Regions from separate parts of the Paenibacillus sp. AN1007 genome, predicted to be linked through region 1. Evidence: riboswitches for the same ligand, from Rfam matches in the RefSeq annotation. Region 1 holds a riboswitch; the other holds the start of a gene.
What was found. A riboswitch is a leader RNA that binds a small molecule or an ion and turns the genes downstream of it on or off. The one in region 1 is predicted to bind S-adenosylmethionine.
Positions count from the first base shown of each region.

Region 2: another riboswitch for S-adenosylmethionine. It lies ahead of mmuP (S-methylmethionine permease); the one in region 1 lies ahead of metA (homoserine O-succinyltransferase).

Region 1 covers NZ_CP159992.1:3,881,365-3,884,542, forward strand. Annotated here, with positions in the region: gene ABXS70_RS17180 (aminotransferase class I/II-fold pyridoxal phosphate-dependent enzyme) at 1-441, opposite strand, end outside; gene metA (homoserine O-succinyltransferase) at 466-1,383, opposite strand; SAM riboswitch class I at 1,509-1,633, opposite strand; gene corA (magnesium/cobalt transporter CorA) at 2,100-3,035, shown strand; gene ABXS70_RS17195 (HRDC domain-containing protein) at 3,155-3,178, opposite strand, start outside.
Region 2 covers NZ_CP159992.1:140,697-143,874, reverse strand. Annotated here, with positions in the region: gene mmuP (S-methylmethionine permease) at 1-1,259, opposite strand, end outside; SAM riboswitch class I at 1,351-1,452, opposite strand; gene ABXS70_RS00610 (Ger(x)C family spore germination protein) at 1,539-2,741, opposite strand; gene ABXS70_RS00605 (spore germination protein) at 2,738-3,178, opposite strand, start outside.

The DNA of each region.
Region 1 (3,178 bases):
TGTCTCGATAAATACCGCTTTTGTATTCGGCTGACGGATGTCTTCCAGCGCTGTAAGATCATTCGTATCTACATAGCTTGCAGTTACACCAAACCGGGACAAAATTCGTTCCAACAGGCGATATGTACCACCATACAGATCCAGGGAAACAATCAGGTGGTCCCCTTGGCTAAACATCGCAAAGATTGTTTGCAGCGCGGCCATACCCGAGCTGCAGGCAAAACCTGCATCACCGGACTCCAGAGCAGCAGCGGCTTCCTCAAGCACTTTGCGCGTCGGATTTGTTGTACGGATGTAATCAAATCCCGTGCTTTGTCCCAATTTTGGGTGACGGAACGCAGTGGATTGATAGATCGGAAAGTTCACGGCCCCGGTGACCGGTTCATTGATGGACCCGATTTGTGCTAAACGGCTTTCAATTTTCAACTTGTTATCTTCCATTACTGCATCCTCCTGTAATCTCGATTAGATTTGCGGTCCAATATCGTAAGGTGTTTCTTGATACACATAGTAATTGAGCCAGTTAGAGAATAATAAGTTAGCATGCGCACGCCATGTTGCCGGAGGAATCCGGCTAGGATCATCATTAGGGTAATAATACTTCGGCAGTGCGATATCCATTCCTTTGGCAGCATCACGGTCATACTCCCATTTCAATGAGAACGGGTCATACTCGGCATGTCCTGTAGCAAAAATTTGCTTGCCGTCTTTGGTCGCAACCAGGAATACGCCTGCTTCTTCCGATTCAGCTAAAATGTCGAGCTTATCGTTCTTCTCGATATCCTCTCTTCTTACCTCCGTGTGACGAGAGTGGGGAACGTTAAACACTTCATCAAATCCACGCAGCAGCGGAACATGGGGTTTGCTGATCGTGTGTGGAAATACGCCAAAACACTTTTCAGCCAAGGGAACTTTGGGTACATCAAAATGGTGGTATAAACCTGCTTGTGAGGCCCAACATATATGCATAGTCGAGGTCACGTTCGTTTTGGTCCATTCAAAAATCTCCTGAATTTCTTCCCAATAATTCACATCTTCAAAATCCAACTGCTCTACTGGCGCACCGGTAATAATCATCCCGTCAAAACGACGGTGCCGAATCTCGTCAAATGTTTTGTAGAACAGATCGAGATATTCCTGGGACGTGTTCTTGGAAGTGTGGGATTTGGGATGTACCAATACCACGTCAACCTGAATTGGAGTGTTACCCACCAAACGGAGCAATTGCGTTTCGGTTGTCTCTTTGGTAGGCATCAGGTTCAGAATCGCAATGCGGAGCGGTCGAATATCCTGCTTGTATGCAGATGATTCGTCCATGACGAATATATTCTCCCCTTCAAGCACTTCTTTGGCTGGTAGTGTGTCCGGAATTTTAATTGGCATGGTGAGTTGACTCCTCCTTGTTCATAGATTACATTGGCCGCGAAAATCACTGCTGAGAAGTTGGGCATATAACAAAGACCTTTCTCGGATTCCGAGAAAGGTCATATGTAAATAGATATGCGCCTCTCTCATCTCTCAGTTACAACAGCACTACGGGAGTGCTTGGTCGCTGCAAGAATTAGCACCGTGCAGTATATCGCCGGTTGCCGGGTTTCATCGGGCTGGTCCCTCCACCTACTCTTGATAAGATTTCGCTGTATTCAATTTTAATTCAAATTTATTAACTTTTACTTTAAAACATTACTGTCCTCACGTCAAGATGCAGTTGCTTGGTTTCGAGCCTGAAATTGTAACCGTTTATCGTCCCTTGTCATACACTGCCTCAGGGCGCGAAATAGACACATTTTTGCGCTTGAAAGCACTCTGGACCAGCGGTATACTAGACAAGTGTTTATAAGCCCTTATGTGAGAGGTGACATATTAAATGGATGGCGACCCGAGGCCCAACTGGCAGTCGAATTCCGAACAACTGCATAGAGAATTGACATCAGCATGTCGGCAGCGGGACGTTTCTTTCCGTTTGATTATAGATTGATGAACGCAAGCAAGCGGAGACCTATACATCAGGCTTCGCTGCCGACCGGCTGATCTGTTCTTTTGCGCCCATATTAATGATGATATCCGCCAAGACGGCGGGTGCAGAAGGAGTAGATAACATGAAAATCCGGTTGGTTAACAATGGTGTATTTATCCCGGTGGACGATATTCAGCAAGCGCTGACTCCGCCAGCGGAAGGATTCTACTGGATTGATGCGGATGTGGACGATCTGGCTGTACTGCAGCCTCTGTTCTCCATGCATGATCTGGCTGTGGAAGACTGCTTGAGTGATGAGGAGCAGCGCCCAAAGATCGAAATTTATGAAAATCATTATTTTATTGTTATTAACAGCATTCGTTTTGATGATGAAGAAATATTCCTGCGGGCAGTAAATCTCTTTCTCGGCAGACATTTCATCATCAGTGTAACCAAACAGAAGGTCAGTGAACTGCGTACATTGAAGCCGATCCTGTGGGAACAGGAGATCAGCAGTCCCGACCGTCTGCTCTATCTGCTGGTTGACTTGATCGTAGATAATTACTTTACTGTTGGTGACCGAATTGAAGCTCGCATTGAAAAGCTTGAGGAAGACATTCTAATGCATACCAAAAAGTCACATTTGAATGAAATTATCGGGCTGCGAAGCGAGATTTTATGGCTGAAGAAGGTACTGGGACCTCAAAAAGAGGTTATCAATACATTAAACAAAAAAGATCTGCGTCTCATTGATGACCAGCTGCAGAAATACTTCAGTGACATCTATGAGAACGCCGTAAAAATATCAGAAACGTTCGAAACCTACCGCGATCTGATGGGCAACTTGCGAGAAGCTTATCAATCCAGTATTGCGAACCGGGCGAACGAGATCATGCGGGTGTTTACAGCCATCACGACCGTGTTCATGCCGCTGACCGTTATTACCGGAATATACGGAATGAACTTTGATAACATGCCGGAGCTGCACTGGAAATACGGTTATTATGCGGTGATTGGCCTGATGATTACGCTCGGCCTGACGATGTTCTTTATTTTCCGCAAAAAAGACTGGATCTGAAATGACCGCAGTATCCGTCTTATGACACAAAATACATGTTGAAGACGAAGCGCTCCTTCCCGGAACGACTTCGTCTTTTTGGTCTTTACGGCTTTTGTGTATTTCTGAACGCTTTCCAACTAACCTGCATTGCGTTCGGTTTC
Region 2 (3,178 bases), 2.9 Mb from region 1:
AGACACAACAAAAATGAAACGACAGGTACTATGGGATACAGCGGCGTGCGGTAAACGAGATTTTTCACGTCATGCCCTTCCCGAAGGTACTGTCTGCGGAACATGTACTGGGATGCGCTGATGCTCATCCACACCGCCACTACCGCAAGACCCGAGATGGAGACAAGTGTAATATAGACCGTCCCGGGTGCAATGATGCTGGACAGTAAAGCCAAGGCGCCGCCAGCCATGCTGAGCACAAGCGCATTGAACGGTACTCCGCTTTTCGTCAGGCGGGCAAACCATGGAGAAATCGTCTTTTTATCTGCCAGTGACCAGAGCATCCGTGAGGAAGCATACAGTCCCGAGTTGGCCGCTGACAGAATTGCTGTTAAAATGACAAAATTCATAATGTCCGCCGCATACGGGACACCAACCCGCTCCATGACAGCCACAAATGGACTTTCCAGCACACTCGCATCCGACATCGGCAGTAATGCAGACAGTATGACAATGGTCCCGATAAAGAAAATGATCAGGCGCCACAACGTGGTATGGATGGCTTTCGGAATCGTTTTTTCCGGATTTTCCGTCTCACCTGCGGCGATTCCAATCAGTTCCGTACCCGAGAAGGCAAAATTGACAGCCAGCATCGTCATCAGAATTGCAGTCGCGCCATGGGGAAACCACCCTGATGCGGTAATGTTAGAGAAGAACGGAGCCGGTGCAGCATCCGCCATGGGAATGATACCAAACATGGCGGCCCCGCCAAGAATAATAAAGATGATAATCGTCATCACCTTTACCAGGGAGAACCAGAATTCCGATTCTGCAAAAAGTTTGACCGTGAACGCATTAAACAGGAATATCATCAAGGCAAACAGTGCACTCCAGATCCAGACGTTCACGGACGGAAACCAGCGCTGCATAAGCAGCCCGGCGGCTGTGAATTCCGAACCCAGCGCCACGGTCCAGGTGAGCCAGTAAAGCCATGCCACAGTATACCCTGTAGCTGGTCCGATATATTTGGCTGCATAACTGTGGAATGCTCCTGTCTCGGGCATATGAACTGACAGTTCGCCAAGGCAGAGCATCACCAGATAGACCACCAATGCGCCAATCAGATAAGACAGAATCGTTCCAAGGGGTCCGGCCTGTTGAATGGTATACCCCGAGCTGAGGAACAGCCCAGTTCCGATGACGCCGCCAAGGGAGAGCATGACCACATGCCTTGTTTTCATTTTTCGCTGAAATTGACCTTTATCGCTGCTGTTCTCCATATGACCTGCTCCCTGCTTCTTCATCCAGAACAAACAAAAAAGACCCACTCTTTCCGAAGAGTGCGCCGCTGCTGACAAATAAAAACAAACGCTCCTATCTATCAGGCTTTCACCCGCTGGAATTAGCACAGTATCCTTCAGATCTGCTGCTGAGGTTTCTAAGGGCCAGTCCCTCCACCTCTCTGGATAAGAAAATGATTTTGTATAACTATATCGATTGACGCCTGATGTGTCAACATTTAAATACCAGCATCTCCGTACAGTCATACATGCATCAAATTATTCTGTAGAAGATCCCGGGTTCACCACACTCGTTTTGATCTCATACGTAATGGGCACTGTCGCAAACACCTCATCCCAGTTGTCTTTAACCTTCTTCCATGTTTTGGGGTAATGGATGCGGATGCTGTCCCGAAAACCGGCAACGTCAGCCTTATAGGTATGCTGGAGTTTGTAAAGCATCTGGTCAATCTGTTGGTCCACGATCTTGGCAAAATCCTTTTCCAGTTCCTTCAAATAAGCTCCCTTCTCTTCTTTTTCAGGAGCACGCCAGTCCTCCATTAACCAGCCTTCGGACTCTGCCTTGACGTGGAACGATATGTCGCCTCCGACCACCTTTGGAATGATTTTTATCTTTTTTTTCTTAATCTCATAAAGAATCGTGAAGCCTTCTTTACTGTATGTCTTTATGAGACCTCCGTGTTGATCGGGAATAATCCATGACAAAGCCTCAAGATCGGTTTGGCTGAGCTCTCCCACAAATTTCGTTGTTTTAGCTGCAAATATGCTGCCCCCGGAAAACTTATCCTCTCCCTCTGCATTGAGTACATTTTGCAGCAGGAAGCTGGACCCGGACTGCATCTGTGCATCCAGTTTGGCAAGGGAAACAGGCTCCAATATTTTATTGGATATATAGGAGTTGTTCATAATTCCCGTGAGATAGAAGGCTGGAATCCGGGAAGGATCTCTCGATGTGAGTACATCCAATGCTCGTTGATGACTGATCAGCACAAGACAGTTTGGGCGAATATCGTTATCCCGGAGCACAAAATCAAGCAGCTGTTTCAACCCGAATTTTTTAGCGATATCCTTGGAGATGACGATCACTTTCAGATGATGTCCAATAAGCGGACGATCTCTACGCAGGGAAAATTGACGAAAAATCTGAAGCATGGAGTCCCCCGTAAGTCGTTCGTTGGAGTAAGAGGATTTCCCCGCTGAAGGTGAACCTCCCTGTTCACTCTGCTGACCGCTGGATTTCCCTGGAGCAATCTGAACGGTTGCCGTGACATTGTCTTCTTTGGGATAGCGTCCTCCCTGAGCGGATATAATCTTTTCAAATTCGGTTTCCTCTCCAACATCAATTCCGAGACCGACATACAGACTCAACTCTTCAATCTCCCGGCTGCTCCAGCATCCCGAGATCAGACTGAGAATTAATAATGCCGAGATGATACGCAGCCACATACGGAGTGAGATCATGCTTGTTTACCTCCTTTTTTGCGAATAATGCTCAGCAGCAGCAGTACCAGGGGCATAATAGCAAACAACACGACAGACACATTGCCCAGCATGTCACCAAGTGCAAAGGTTTCATATACATTTTTAGGTATCATGGCTGCCAAATAGATGAACGGCAGAAGTACGTACATAATGGTGCGCATCTTTTTAGCTTTGAACAGATCACGAATTCCCACCGAAGCACAGTAGTGCGTGATGGCAAAGGTAGAGAAAATCTGCAAAATCCATATAACCAGCAGTAACGACTCAAAGCGTTCAAAAATCAACCCTTGAATCTCGAAACTACGAACCAAATCCAGTGTCGGCCAAGTTCTCGTTTTAATCCCGTCGAGGGACAGACTGCCGACGACCATAACTACCGTGATTAGATAGATCGCTGTAGATATCCCCAGCCCCCA